2 regions of the Neoaquamicrobium sediminum genome follow, and region 2 is predicted to be linked to the other one. Evidence: riboswitches for the same ligand, from Rfam matches in the RefSeq annotation. Region 2 holds a riboswitch; the other holds the start of a gene.
What was found. Region 2 has a riboswitch for thiamine pyrophosphate ahead of V1479_RS03395 (ABC transporter permease). Riboswitches for the same ligand answer to the same signal wherever they lie in the genome.

Region 1 (7,680 bases), on a different contig from region 2:
CACCTTCGGCTGCAGACATCGAGGCGACACCCTCGGGGCCACGCCTGCCACGAAACCGCTCGCGCATCGAATGGAGCTCGCCGAGCCGGCGCATGTTGCGCTTGCGCCGTGCGGTCACCCCGTAGCGCAGCCAGTGCTCCTCGCGCTCGATCTGGCGGCCGAGCTTGTGCTGCTCCAGCTCCTCCTCCTCCAGGAGGCGGTCGCGCCATTCCTCGAAATGCGCGAACCCCTTGTCGAGCCGCCGCGTGGTACCGCGATCCAGCCACACCGTCGCCCGCGACACGCGTTCCAGAAACCGCCTGTCATGCGAGATCATGATGAGCGCCGACTTCGTGCGCTGCAGTTCGCCTTCCAGCCATTCGATGGTGGCCAGGTCGAGGTGGTTGGTCGGTTCGTCAAGCAGCAGAATGTCGGGTTCCGGCGCCATGACGCGGGCGAGCGCGGCACGCCGCGCCTCGCCGCCGGAAAGCGTGCCCGGCCGCTCGTCGCCCGAAAGCCCGAGGCTTTCGATCAGATAGGTGGCGCGATATGGATCGTCTGCCGGCCCCAGGCCGGCCTCGACATAGGCGAGCACACTCGCGTAGCCGTCCATATCGGGCTCCTGCGGCAGATAGCGCACAGTCGCTGTCGGCTGCCGGAAAATCTCGCCGTCCTGCGACTCGACCATGCCGGCCGCGATCTTGAGCAGCGTCGATTTGCCCGATCCGTTGCGACCCACAAGCGCAATCTTCTCGCCGGAGGATGCCGAGAGCGAAGCGCCGTCGAGCAGCGGAGTGCCGCCGAAGGTCAGCCGAATGCCATCAAGGGTAAGAAGCGGTGGAGCCATCGTCACATGCGAAAATAGGAAACAGGATGGGCGATCAGAAGGGCGCGACCGGACTGGAGCGTCACGCTCAGGTCGCCCCGCACTTCATTCGAGAGCGTCAACGACGAGCCGAAAGGCACAGACCGGTCGGAAAGCGGCCATTTCGCACCGGATAGCGTAAGCCCTTCGAGGTCGGAGAACGGCAACACACTGAACAGCGTCCCGTTCTCGTAATCGAAGCTCCTTGCGGTGCCAGGCAGAAGCGGCGTTCCCTCCTGCTGGCCGCTGGTCAACAGGCACCGTGTGCCCCCTTCGGACAGCCGCAAAGCGGCCGCAAGATGCAGGAAGGCGTGGTCGGCACGCGCGCCACCGAACGCCCCAACGAGGATAAGCTCGTCAGCGCCACGGGCCAGCGCGGCATCGATGGCGATTTCACCGTCGGTCTTGTCCTTGTCGGCCGAGAATATCTCGGTCGGCACGTCGCCATGGGCCTGTCTCAACCCGTCGTCGACGGAATCGAAATCGCCCGTCCACAATTCCGGAACGATGCCAAGCACGCTTGCGTGGCGGATGCCGGAATCGGCGGCAATCACCCGGGTGTGTTCGAGTTGGCCGGCGAGCCGGGGCGTGGCGACGAGGTCGCCGCCAAGAAGGATGGCGAAGCGGGTCATGCGCGTCGCCTCTATCACGCGAGCCCAATGAAGCGAAAGCGCCTTGCATCGCGTCCGCCAAACAATCGCTTGCCTAGCCTTGCCCGCATCCCTATTTCTGGAACCGCTCTAACGGGGTGCCGGACGCGAACCATGCGGACCGGCTGAGAGGCATGACGGGGCAACCCTGCCAACCCGCTGAACCTGATCCGGCTCATACCGGCGGAGGGATTAGACGCTGCAGCCAAAGCGCCTGATTTCCCTTGAAACACAAACCAAGGAGGCGCCGATGCGCGACCGTTTTCTCATTATCCTCACAGCTTCGCTGGGTCTCGCCGCCATGCCGGCCACAGCTCAGGAAAAGCTGACCGTCTATACCTATGAGAGCTTTACCGCCTCATGGGGTCCCGGCCCGGTCGTCGAGAAGGCGTTCGAGGCAGAATGCGGCTGCGACCTGGAATTCGTTGCGGTGGCCGATGGCGTGGCGCTTCTGAACCGTCTCAAGCTCGAAGGCAGCGGCACGCAGGCCGACATCGTTCTGGGGCTGGACACCAACCTCACCTATGAGGCGCGTGAGACAGGCCTGTTCGCGCCACACGGTATTTCGCTCGAACGCGTGGATGTGCCGGGCGACTGGAACGACGACATGTTCGTGCCGTTCGACTATGGCTACTTCGCCTTCGTCTACGACACCGAGGCGATCGCGACGCCCCCAGCAAGCCTGAAGGAACTGGTCGAAGGTGACCCTGAGGAGAAGATCGTCATCCAGGACCCGCGCACCTCGACGCCCGGGCTCGGCCTGCTTTTGTGGGTTAAAGCTGTCTACGGCGACGAGGCGCAGGCCGCCTGGGAGAAGCTCGGCCAGCGCGTGCTGACAGTAACGCCCGGCTGGAGCGAGGCCTACGGCCTGTTCACCAGCAGCGAGGCAGGCATGGTCCTCTCCTACACGACCTCGCCCGCCTATCACGAGATTGCGGAGGACAGCCAGCGCTACAAGGCCGCGAGTTTCGAGGAGGGACACTACCTGCAGGTCGAGGTTGCCGGCGCGACGCTCAAGGGCGCGCAGAACCCGCTGACCGCCCAGTTCCTCGAATTCATGACGGGACCTGGCTTCCAGGATGCGATCCCCGAGACCAACTGGATGTTCCCGGCCGGCGAAACCTCAGGACCGCTCAACCCGGTCTTCGACACTCTCGTCGAGCCTTCCAAAACGCTCGCATTCACGCCCGAGCAGGTCGCCCAGAACCGCCAGCGCTGGATCGACGAGTGGCTTGCCGTGATGAGCCGCTGAACCCTCGATGACGCGCGACCGCCGCATTCTGGCAGGCATTTCCGCTCTAACGGCGATCGCGGTGCTGATCGGCGGGGCCTTTACCGGCCTCGCGTGGGAAGCATTCTCAGACTGGTCGGGCGCGCTTTCCGCATTCAATGCCTACCTCCTGCGGATCGTTCGTTTCACCTTGTGGCAGGCGGTTCTTTCGACGGTTCTTTCCGTCGTGCCGGCGATGCTGGTTGCGCGAGCGCTTGCGCGCCACCCCGCCTTTCCCGGCCGCGGCCTCGTCCTGCGGCTGTTCGCGCTACCGCTGGCGCTGCCCGCCATCGTCGCAGCACTCGGCGTTCTGGCGCTGCTGGGCCGCGCGGGGCTTTTCGCCGATGTCCTTACCGCCGCGACCGGTGCGCGCTGGCAGGGCATATACGGGCTTTCGGGAATTCTGGTTGCCCATGTCTTCTTCAACCTGCCGCTGGCGACGCGGCTGTTCCTGCAGGCGCTCGAAACCATTCCCGCCGACCAGTGGCGACTTGCGGCTCAACTGGGCATCGGCGCCCGTACCGGCTTCCGGCTCATAGAATGGCCGGTGCTGCGCGCTGCGTTGCCGGGGATCGCGGGCCTTGTCTTCATGCTCTGCGTAACCTCCTTCACCATCGTGCTGACGCTGGGCGGCGGCCCGCGTGCAACGACGCTGGAGGTCGCGATCTACCAGGCACTGCGTTTCGACTTCGACCCTGCCCGCGCGGTGACATTGACGGCGTTGCAGATCGTCCTCACGGCGGCAGTCGTAGCAGTACTGATCCGGCTCGGGGCAAACATGACGGGCGACGCAAACCTTCCGGTCGCCCCCCGCCGACCCGTGGTGGCTGGAAAGTTCGAGCAGGTCGCCAATGGCGCGCTCATCCTTGCGGCCCTAGTCTTCGTTGCCGGGCCGCTTGCCGCGACGGTCATCGCAGGCCTGCGCGCCGACCTTGCGCGGCTGGCGGCAGACCCGGCCGTGCATGCAGCCACCATGACCAGCCTTCTGCTGGCACTTATCGCCGCTCTGCTTTCGGTTGCGCTGTCGCTGGCGCTCACCATGGCCCGACGCGCGGAGGAATTGCGCAGATCGTCGTCAGCATCACCGTCCCTGCTTGAGCGTATGCTGGATACCGGTGCCGGCTTCGTCCTCGTCGTGCCGCCTATAGTCGTCGGTGCCGGCTGGTTCATCCTGCTTCGCCAGACCGGCAATGTCTTTGCGGTCGCCCCCATCATGGTGATAACCGTCAACGCCGTAATGGCGATGCCTTTTGCGATCCGGGCGATCAGACCCGCCTACGACGCGGCCAGCGCACGCCACGAAAGGCTGTGCGCCTCACTCGGCATTTCGGGCGTCAACCGCTTCCGCCTGGTGGATTGGCCGTCCATCCGCCGCCCAATGTTGATGGCGCTCGCCTTTGCGATGGCGCTGTCGCTTGGCGATCTCGGGGTGATTGCCCTGTTCGGCTCCGATTCGGTGCAGACCCTGCCCTATCTGCTGCTGGCGCGTATGGGCAGCTATCGAACCGAAGATGCCGCAGGGCTTGCGCTCTTTCTCGGCGTCCTTTGCCTGCTGCTGATGATGCTTGTCGACAACGCGAGGAGAAGCCGGTGAGTGGTGCCGCAGTCCGGCTCGATGACGTCACCTTCAGCTATGGCGATACCTCGATGACCTTCGACCTCGCTGTCGGGACGGGCTCCATCGTCGCTGTGATGGGGCCGAGCGGTTCGGGAAAATCGACGCTACTCAATCTTGTGGCGGGCTTCGAGACGCCGGCCTCCGGCCATGTGCTGATAGGCGATCTCGATGCAACGACCATGCCGCCGGCCAGACGTCCCGTTTCCATGATCTTCCAGGAGAACAATCTCTTTGCCCATCTGGACGTGGCCAGCAATGTCGGTCTCGGACGATCGGCGTCACTCCGCCTGTCGCCCAGGGATCGCGAGGACGTCGCTGCCGCTCTTGCCCGCACGGGGCTGACCGGCAAGGAACGGCGCCTGCCCGCCGAACTGTCGGGCGGAGAACGCCAACGCGTTGCGCTTTCGCGCGTGTTGGTGCGCGATCGGCCGGTGCTGCTGCTCGACGAACCATTTGCCTCGCTCGGGCCCGCCTTGCGCCGCGAGATGCTGGAACTGGTGCGCGAGCTGCACGCAGAACGGGGCATGACGATCATGATGGTTACCCACCACCCTGACGACGCCGAAGCGCTCGCCGACCAAGTCGCTTTCATTGAAGACGGAAGAATCGCTGCCTACGCAGCAGCGGAAAAGATGTTCTCGGACAACGCGCCTGCGGCATTCAGGGCTTACATCGGAGCCTGACGGCCAGCTTCCCGATATCCCTGCCCGGAAGCCGACACAATTCCCGGTCAAATCCAGCAAACCGAAGCGCGTGGCTTGTTTCCGTAGCGGGACTCTGGCTTAGCTCGTTTGCAACCCTTTTGCCTTTATTCCGTTTCTGAACCATCGAATTCGATGAAAGGACAACGAGCTGTCCACGCCAATGCAGGATAAGTTGAAGCTCCGGTCCCAAACCGGACCGGGCTGCGCTCTGCGGCGCGGTGTGATCTTGCTCGGCCTGATTTCTTCGCTTGCAGGCTGCCAGGTGCTCGAAGGCGCGACCGGCAACAGCGACGCGTTCCAGCCCTCTGCCAATCCCGTTACCGTCGATACGGTCACCCGAAACGACCGCATGGCGGCAATCGCGCGCGAGCAGCATCCGCGCATTCTCGCGACATATGGCGGTGAATATTCCGATCGCAAGCTGGAGCGCATGGTCGCCAGGGTCGTCGGCACGCTGACGCTCGACCCAGAGAACCCGAACCAGACCTACCAGATCACCATCCTCAACTCGCCCAACATCAACGCCTTCGCATTGCCGGGCGGCTATCTCTACGTGACGCGCGGACTGCTGGCGCTCGCCAACGATTCGGCCGAGCTTGCCGCCGTGCTGGCGCACGAAATGGCGCATGTGACCGCAAATCACGGCATCCAGCGCCAACAGAAGGAAGCCGAAGAGGTTCTGGCCTCGCAGGTGGTCAACGACGTTCTTGGCAGCGATCCCGCCGCACGGGTGGCGCTCGTGCGCGGCAAGCTACGGCTTGCGCAATTCTCCCGCAATCAGGAGCTCGAAGCAGACGCGATCGGTATCCGTGCAATCGCGCGCGCCGGCTACGATCCGTTTGCCTCGGCACGGTTCCTGCAGTCGATGGCATCCTACAGCGCATCGCGCAACGTGACGGGTGCCGTCGACGAGAACCTCGACTTTCTGGCAAGTCACCCGACTGCGCCGCAGCGCATAGAGCTCGCGCTTCGCCACGCCCGTCAGTACGGAGCGCCGGGTACGGGCACGCGCGACCGCGACCAGTTCCTGGAAGGCCTTGACGGCATGCTGTTCGGTGACACGCCGGAAGAAGGCTTCGTGCGTGGGCTGACCTTCATGCACCCGAAACTTGGCGTGGCATTTTCGGTGCCTGAGGGCTTCGTGATCGACAACACGGCGGCAGCCGTAACCGCCGCCGGGCCGGGCGATGTGGCCATTCGCTTCGATGGCGTGTCGATCGACCGGCGCGTTTCGCTCGCCGACTATGTACGCAGCGGCTGGGTCGCGGGCCTCGACACATCGAGCATCCGGCAGACCACAATCAACGGCAACGAGGCTGTTTCCGCCCGCGCAAGCGCCGAAGGCTGGCAGTTCGACGTGACCGTGATCCGTGCCGCAGGTGAGGTCTATCGCCTGCTGACCGCAGCGCCGGCAGCCAGCACCGCCCTCGATGCCATAGCGAGCCAGGTCGGCAGCAGCTTCCGCACGCTGACCGCAGCCGAAAAAGCATCGCTGCGTCCGCTTCGAGTCCGGGTGGTAACGGTCCGCGCAGGACAGACCGTGGCTACCCTTGCCGCCCAGATGCAGGGTGTCGACCGGAAAATGGACATGTTCCGGCTCATCAACGCCATGAGTTCCGGCGCGACGGTGTCGGCCGGCAGCAAGGTGAAGATCATCACCGACAGGTAAGGCTTATATCAGGTCTCAGGCTGCGCTGCGAACCACTGCGGGATCGATATTCACCAGTGCCGTACGCAGCTTTTCAAGCGCGCGGCCTTCGATCTGGCGCACACGCTCCTTGGAGATGCCGAGCTTCTCCCCCAGCGCCTCCAGCGTTGCACCCTCATCGCGCAGCCTGCGCTCACGGATGATACGCAGTTCGCGCGGATTGAGCGTTGCCAGAGCCTGGCTCAGCCATTGCGCACGCCGCTCCTCATCAATGCGAGAACCCACGACTTCGTCGGGGAGCGGCTGGTCGGAAACGAGAAAATCCATCCGTTCGGAACCGGTATCTCCGTCAGCCGCAACGGGTGCGTTCAGCGAAGTATCGGGACCGGACAAACGTGCATCCATCGTCGCGACGTCGGCCGCCGCGATGCCAAGTGCTGCCGAAATCTCGTTGTAGAGCGCGTCGTTCGACAGCATCCGCGAATCCTGCGCAAGACGCGCACGAAGACGACGCAGATTGAAGAATAAAGCCTTTTGGGCCGATGACGTGCCGCCACGGACGATCGACCAGTTGCGCAGGATGAAGTCCTGCATCGAAGCGCGGATCCACCACGTCGCATAGGTCGAGAAGCGCACTTCCCGCTCCGGCTCGAAACGGGCCGCCGCTTCCAGCAGGCCGACATGACCTTCCTGAATGAGGTCGTTCATCGACAGGCCGAAATGGCGAAATTTTGAAGCCATGGAAATCACGAGCCTCATATGGGCTACCGCTATGCGGTGAAGCGCCTGTTGATCGCCCTTCTCCTTCCAGCGCAGGGCGAGCTCATGCTCCTCCTCGCGCGCCAGATAGGGCGCTCGCATCGCCTCCCGGATCATGCTTCGCTTTGCTGGATCGTCCATGTCACGCTCCCGAACAAGGAATACGCGTCAACGGCCGTAAAAGTTC
Region 2 (7,680 bases):
GCCGTCCATGACGTCGAGCGAGCAACGGTCGATGGCGGTCAGATCGCCCGATCTCGTATTGTAGACCTTGGTCGCACCGGACACCCGGAGCTTGGGTTGCGTGGATTGCTTAGCCGTCATTCCGCCTCGCGCAGTCCCTTGTCGACGGGAGGCGGGCATTTTCATCTTACCCGCCCCTTTCTCGCAGTCTGTAACTATCCGACTTTCCGAGTCAAGCGGCAAACATTACGCAGCGCATCACGTTTGAAACCCTGCGTAAGCCGTAGGTTTTGCTCTTGTTCAGTTCGTAACTTTCCTACATAGTTCCATCAATTTTCTGAGACGGCAACGCTTCTAGACATGTACAAAGGCCGCACCGAAGAACGGCCAGGCGAAGGACGCTCATGACGGACGCAGAGATGGAACAGCCGCTCGACGAGGAGCGAAGCATCAATGGAAAGCCGGACGAGGCCGGTTCCGAACCCTATCTGCGGCCGGTGCCCGACATCCTTTCCCAGATAAAGGATTTCTACGGCGACCTACGACCCGCCGAACGGCGCGTAGCCGACGTGGTGCTCGCCGACGTCACCTTCTCGGTCGACGCATCCAACGCGGAGATCGCCAGGCGCGCGGACGTCAGCGAGCCGACCGTCACCCGCTTCTGCCGGGCCATCGGCTGCGAGGGTGTGCGCGATTTCAAGCTCAAGCTGGCGCAGAGCGTGGTGGTCGGACGGCTCTACCTCTCGCCGCTGCCGCGCCCTGAATCCGGCGAGGACGGCTCGCCGCTCTGGAACGTCGTCTTCGGCGAGGCGCGCAACGCGCTAGCGGTGGTGGAGCGCAGCCTCGACCCGGCCGACGTCATGCGGGCTGCGGAACTCGTTGCCAACGCCCATCAGGTGCTGGTGTTCGGTCTCGGCGGCAGCTCGACGGCGCTCGCGCAGGAAACGCAGAACCGGCTGTTTCGCTACGGCGTCGTCGTTTCCGCCCACTCCGACCCCTACGTCATGAAAATGACGGCCTCGACGCTGAAGCCCAACGATCTCGTCATTGCCATCTCCAGCACGGGACGCACGCGCGAGGTTATCGAGGCGGTCGCGCTGGCCAAACACTACCGTGCCAAGACGCTCGCGCTGACGGCACCGGCGACCGATGTGGCAGGCGAGGTCGACCTGGCGCTGACCGCCGCCATTCCTGAATTTCCGGATCCGCTGAAGCCCACTGCCTCGCGCTACGCGTTTCTCGCGATCATCGATCTCCTGTCCACCGCAGTCGGTTACAGGCTGGATGCGGATGCCCGCGAGACGCTTAGGCGCATCAAATACACCGTCGTCAACCATCGCAAAGGCAGCGCCTCCGAACCGCTCGGAGACTGAGCCTGCGCGCCGGCAACACCGGCATTTCAGGAGGGACTTCATGCACGACACGGCACCCGCGGCAAAGGCATCGGCCTGGCTGGCGCAACTGGCGGACACGCTCCAGCGTCGCGACGTGGCGGGCGCGCTGGAGCTGTTTGCCGAGGACTGCTACTGGCGCGATCTGGTCGCCTTCACGTGGAACGTGAAAACGATGGAAGGCAAGCCCGCGATCGCCGCGATGCTGGACGCGACGCTTGCCGCCACCGGCCCGCGCGACTGGGCCGTGACACAGGGCGCCGGTTCGGAACCGATAGAGGCATGGTTCACCTTTGCCACGGCTGCGGGGCGCGGGAGCGGCATCTTCACGCTCGAAAACGGCAAGTGCCGGACGATGCTGACGACGCTGCAATCGCTCGACGGGCATGAGGAACCCCTCGGGCCACGCCGCGCCAACGGCGTTCGCCACGGCGCGGACCGCAACCGGGCGACCTGGGCCGAGCAGCGGGCCGCCGAAGAAGCCGCATACGGGAACGGCACCGACCCCTACTGCCTGATCATCGGCGGCGGCCAGGGCGGCATCATGCTCGGCGCGCGCCTGAAGCAGCTCGGCGTGCCCACCGTGATCGTCGAAAAGAACGCCAGGGCCGGCGATTCCTGGCGCAACCGCTACCGCTCGCTTGTGCTGCACGACCCCGTCTGGTACGATCACCTGCCCTATATCCCCTTTCCCGCGAACTGGCCTGTGTTCACGCCCAAGGACAAGATGGGCGACTGGCTGGAAATGTATGTGAAGGTGATGGAGCTCACCTATTGGGGCGGCACGGAATGCGTCTCGGCGCAGTTCGACGAAGCCGAAAAGCGCTGGACGGTCGAGCTGCGGCGCGACGGCAAAACGATCACGCTGAGGCCCGCCCAGCTCGTCTTCGCCACCGGCGCCTATGGGCCGCCGAAGATGCTGGACCTCAAGGGCGCCGACAGCTTCGGCGGCAAAATGATCCATTCGAGCCAATATTCGGATGGCTCGGCCTATCGAGGCCGCAAGGTGGTGGTGATCGGTGCGGCGAGTTCGGCCCACGACGTTGCGGTCGACCTTTGGGAAGCCGGCGCCGACGTCACCATGGTGCAGCGCTCGCCGACAACCGTGGTGCGCTCGCAGACCCTGATGGACATGGCCTTCGACATCTATTCCGAGGAAGCGGTCGCACGCGGGATCGATGTCGACAAGGCCGACATGATCGCGGCGGCGACGCCGTTCGCCCTGCAGCCGCCGAAGCAGAAGGCGCTTTACGACCGCATCCGTGCACGCGACGCCGAGTTCTATCGCAAGCTGGAAGCGACCGGCTTCCTCCTCGATTTCGGGCCCGACGAGACCGGGCTTATGATGAAGGCCTATCGTACCGGCTCCGGCTATTATGTGGACGTGGGTGCATCGCAACTGATCATCGACGGCGAGATCGGCATCAAGGCGGGCGTGGAGATCGACAGGCTGACGCCGACCGGTATCCGCTTTGCCGACGGGAGCGAGATCGAGGCCGAAATCGTCATCCAGTCGACGGGCTTCCAGTCGATGCACGAGGTGGTGGCAAAGATCGTGTCGCGCGAGATCGCCGACGAGATCGGCACCTGCTGGGGGCTCGGCTCCGGCACCCGCAACGATCCCGGTCCCTGGCATGGCGAACTGCGCAACATGTACAAGCCGGTCGCGCAGGAAAACCTGTGGTTCCAGGGCGGCAACCTAGCGCTATCGCGGTTTTTCTCGAAATTTGTCGCGCTGCAGATCAAGGCACGGATGGAAAGAATCCCCACCCCGGTATATTCGACGCCCCTGCAATAGCGGCAAAGGTGGACGCGGCGCGGCGGTCTCGACTGGAGCACACGCCGTTCCGCCCCGAGAAGAACGGAGCATCCAATGTCCTATATCCTGGCGGTGGATGGGGGCGGGACACAGTGCAGGGCGGCAATCGCCGCCCTCGACGGCACCATACTGGGCCGGGCGACGGCCGGATCCGCCAACATGGCAACCGACCCGCAGGGAGCGATGGCGAGCGTGGTGGACGCCGCACGCGCCGCGCTTGCCGCCGGCGGAATCGCCGAGACGCCGCTGTCGTCGATCCACGCCTATCTCGGGCTGGCCGGCGCGAATGTCGAGCCCGATCACAGCAGCCTGATTGCCGGCCTGCCGTTTCGCGACACGCGCATCGTCGAAGATTCGGTGATTGCCGTGCGCGGCGCGCTGGGGCCCAACGACGGCGTGATGGCGGTGCTGGGCACCGGCTCGGTCTATGGCGGACGGCGCGACGGAAAGATGCTGCGCGCCGGCGGGTGGGGTTTCGTGGTTGGGGACCAGGGCAGCGGCGCACGCCTGGGGCGGGCGCTCATGGAACAGACGCTGCTCGCTTACGACGGCGTGGTGCCCGAATCGGAGCTCACACGCTCGGTGATGCGCGACTATGGCGACGACCCCAACAGGATCGTGGCTTTCGGCACCACCGCGCGACCGGCCGATTTCGCCCGCTATGCACCGCTCGTTTTCGAGGCCGCTGACCGGGGCGATGCCATCGCCATGGCTGTTGTGGCCGGTGCGGTAGCCGACGTGAATGCTGCACTCGGCGCCATTGTCTGGGACGGATGCCAGCACCTGTGCCTGACGGGCGGGCTGGCACCGAACTACGAGCACCGGCTGGCAGAGACGTTCCTCCGGATTCTCAAGCCTGTGCGCGGCAATGCGCTGGCGGGCGCGGTCGAACTGGCTGTGGAGACCTTCGCCTCACCGCAGGCCTGAATGCGCACAGGCGAACGACGCGCCTTGCCCCTGCATAGCAAGCTTTTGCCGCCGCTCTTTCCGTTCTGGCCCCTTCGGACACCGCATCTGGCCGAGTTGACGAGCGCCGCGGCCTTGCATAGGTTGCAGCCATTCCGAGGGGTGCACCGCACGGTGCTGAGACGGCGTTGAGCCGGACCCTTGAACCTGATCCGGGTCATGCCGGCGTAGGAACGGAAAAAGGGTCCCGCCAATCGGGGCAATCCTGATCTCTTCTTCGCTTCACCTGGATCTCCATGATGACCATCGGGAGATCGCCATGCAGCCATTCTTGTTCGAACGTCCGCCTGATCCGCCGGCCTGAGCGAGAACGCGCATGTCTACGCTGTCGACGGTTCTGCGCACTGTCGTCGTCCTGCTGGTCGCCTGGCAGGCGCTTGTGCTTGTGCTCGAACCGCCCCGCTACATCCTGCCGGGTCCGCTCGACGTCGCCGACGCGCTATGGCGCCAGCGGAACTATCTGCTTGCCAACACGGCCGTGACGCTGGCCGAGATCGCTATTGGCTTCGCGGCTGGCACCGCCCTGGGCATCGTCACCGCGTTGGGCATCGTCGCGCTGCCTCGGTTCGGCGCGGTCGCCTGGCCGCTGGTGCTGGTGGCGCAGGCCTTCCCCGTATTCGTGATCGCGCCGCTGCTGGTGCTCTGGTTCGGCTTCGGCATGGCCTCCAAGGTCGCAATGACCACGCTGATCATCTTCTTTCCCATTGCCTCTGCCTTTGCCGATGGTTTGCGGCGCACCGACCCCGATGTGCTCGACGCCGCCGCGCTGACGCAGGCCGACAACCTCGAAACGCTGTTCCACATCCGGGTGCCGCTCGCCTTGCCCGCGCTGATTTCCGGCCTGCGGGTTGCGGCCCCGCTCGCGCCGCTGGGCGCGATCATCGGCGAATGGGTCGGCGCCTCCGCCGGCCTCGGCTTCGTGATGATCCAGGCCAATGCGCGGCTACAGACAGACACCGTCTTTGCCGCGATGACCATCGTCGTGGCCCTCACCCTTGCCCTGCGCGGACTGGTCGACGCGCTGGCGCCGCTTCTCGTGCCGTGGGCACGGGAAGCATGACGACCGAACCTTCAGGAGCCAACACCGCCATGACAAGACCCATTCTTCTGGCCATAGCCCTCAGCCTCGCCGCGACAGGGCAATCGCACGCGCAGAAGCGCCTCACCGTTCTGCTGGAGTGGTTCGTCAACCCCGACCACGCTCCGCTTGTCGTTGCACAGGAGCTTGGTCTGTTCGAGGAAGCGGGGCTTGAGGTTGAGCTGTTGCCGCCCTCCGATCCCTCCATCGTGCCGCGCGCGATCGCGTCCGGACAGGCCGACATCGGTATCCATTATCAGCCGAACCTCTATCTGGATCATGCCGCAGGTGTTCCGCTCATCCGCGTCGGGACGCTGGTCGAGACGCCATTGAACACCGTGACCGTGCTGGCCGACGGCCCGATCGAGAGCATCGCCGATCTCGCCGGCAAACGCATCGGCTACTCCGTCTCGGGTTTTCAGGATGCGATGCTGGGACGGATGCTGGAGAGCGCCGGCGTGGCGCTCGAAGACGTCGAACTCATCAACGTCAACTTCTCCCTGTCACCGTCGCTGATCGGTGGACAGGTGGACGCGACCATCGGGGGATTTCGCAATTTCGAGCTCACCCAGATGCAGCTCGAAGGCCATGAAGGCCGCGCCTTCTTTCCCGAGGAGCACGGCGTCCCGGTCTATGACGAGCTGATCTTCGTTACCCGGTCTGACCTTGCCGACGACGACCGGCTGCCGCGCTTCCTGCAGGCAGTGGAGCGCGGCGCGATCCACCTGACCAACCATCCGGAGGAGAGCTGGAAGCTCTTCATCCGCGCCTACCCCGACCTCGACGACCCGCTCAACCGGCAGGCTTGGATCGATACGCTGCCACGCTTCGCCAAGCGGCCGATGGCGCTCGACCGCACCCGCTATCGGCGGTTCGGCGCGTTCATGGTGGAAAGCGGACTGATCGAGGCAGCGCCAACTGTCGACACGATCGCGGTGGAACTGCAATGAGCGGCGATTTTCCCGAACAAGCCGCCGAGATGCTGCAACGCCTGCGCGGCGCCACCCCACGCGTCCACTGCCTGATGAACACGGTCGTGCAGAAGCCGGTGGCGGACGGGCTGTCGGCGCTCGGCGCGATACCGTCGATGACGTCCTCCGTCGACGAGGTATCCGGCTTCGTCGCCAAGGCTGATGCGCTTGTGGTCAATCTCGGCACGCTGGACGACCAGCGCAGGCAGGCGATCCGACTGGCGCTCGATACGGTTCAAGACAAGGCGAAGCCGTGGGTGCTTGACCCTGCGCACTGCGATTATTCGCCCCCGCGCGCGACTTTCGCGCAGGAACTGCTGGCACGCGGTCCCGCGGTCATGCGGGCGAATGCGAGCGAGTTCGTCCTGCTGTCGGTGCCAGACACTGTGGTGGGGGTCCGGACCGGCGCGAGCGATCTGGTGAGACAGGGCGAGCGGTCGCTTGCGATCGAAAACGGCCATGCGCTGACGGCGAAGGTCACGGGCACGGGGTGCCTGTCGGGCGCGATCATCGCCGCATTCCTCGCAGTTGAAAGAGACGCCTTCCAGGCGGCCACGGCGGCGATGCTGGTGGTCGGTGTCGCTGCGGAGATCGCTGGCGAGACAGCCCATGGGCCTGGCAGCTTCGAGCCGGCATTTCTGGATGCGCTCGACAGGATCGGTCCGGCAGAAATCACGAAACGCGCGCGGGTGGCTCATGCCCAGGATTGACTACAGGCTGAATGCCATCGTCGACGGATCGCTCTCCGCTCTCGGATCGCTGCCGGAGCTTGCGGCCATCGCGGCGTCGAACGGCGCGACGATCATCCAGTATCGCGACAAGCATGCCTCGACCCGGGCGATGATCGAGAACGCCATCGCTATCCGCGAGGCCATAACGAGCAGCGGCGTACCGCTCGTCGTCAACGACAGGCTTGACGTTGCGATGGCTGCCGGAGCGCACGGCGTTCATCTCGGCCGGGACGACATGCCGGCGGCGACCGCGCGGCAGCTTCTCGGCACGAATGCGATCATCGGGCTGACCGTGAAGAATGCAGCCGATGCCGATGCCGCCATCGCCGCGCCCATCGACTATGCCTGCATCGGCGGCGTGTTCGAGACGCTGTCGAAGGACAATCCGGACCCACCTGTCGGTCTCGACGGCTTTACGTCCCTGCGGCGGAAGATTGCCGCGGCACGCGCTGACCTGCCCGTCGGTGCGATCGCGGGGATCGACGTGGAACGCACCCGTGCAGTCGTCGCCGCCGGTGCGTCCGGGGTCGCGGTCATCTCCGCAATCTTTCGCGCCGACGACATCGCGCAGGCGGCGCGAGCGCTGCGCGCAGCAGTGGACGATACCTTGGTAGGGCATAGCTCATGAATGCGATTGCGCTGACCATCGCCGGATCGGACAGCGGCGGCGGAGCGGGGATCCAGGCCGATCTCAAGACGTTTTCCGCGCTAGGCGTGTTCGGCACCAGCGTCATCACCGCCATCA

Region 1: linked by a shared signal. The riboswitch ahead of thiB (thiamine ABC transporter substrate binding subunit) and the one ahead of V1479_RS03395 (ABC transporter permease) in region 2 are both predicted to bind thiamine pyrophosphate.

What each region holds. Positions count from the first base shown of each region.
Region 1 is NZ_JAZHFV010000004.1:110,792-118,471, reverse strand. Features, by position in the region: gene V1479_RS13685 (ABC-F family ATP-binding cassette domain-containing protein) at 1-826, opposite strand, end outside; gene V1479_RS13680 (thiamine diphosphokinase) at 829-1,476, opposite strand; TPP riboswitch at 1,579-1,703, shown strand; gene thiB (thiamine ABC transporter substrate binding subunit) at 1,745-2,746, shown strand; gene thiP (thiamine/thiamine pyrophosphate ABC transporter permease) at 2,754-4,358, shown strand; gene thiQ (thiamine ABC transporter ATP-binding protein) at 4,412-5,065, shown strand; gene V1479_RS13660 (M48 family metalloprotease) at 5,247-6,755, shown strand; gene V1479_RS13655 (RNA polymerase factor sigma-32) at 6,771-7,634, opposite strand.
Region 2 is NZ_JAZHFV010000001.1:677,244-684,923, reverse strand. Features, by position in the region: gene V1479_RS03415 (ABC transporter ATP-binding protein) at 1-120, opposite strand, end outside; gene V1479_RS03410 (MurR/RpiR family transcriptional regulator) at 384-1,352, shown strand; gene V1479_RS03405 (NAD(P)-binding domain-containing protein) at 1,393-3,168, shown strand; gene V1479_RS03400 (glucosamine kinase nucleotide-binding domain-containing protein) at 3,244-4,116, shown strand; TPP riboswitch at 4,244-4,346, shown strand; gene V1479_RS03395 (ABC transporter permease) at 4,472-5,215, shown strand; gene V1479_RS03390 (ABC transporter substrate-binding protein) at 5,245-6,183, shown strand; gene V1479_RS03385 (hydroxyethylthiazole kinase) at 6,180-6,914, shown strand; gene thiE (thiamine phosphate synthase) at 6,901-7,563, shown strand; gene thiD (bifunctional hydroxymethylpyrimidine kinase/phosphomethylpyrimidine kinase) at 7,560-7,680, shown strand, end outside.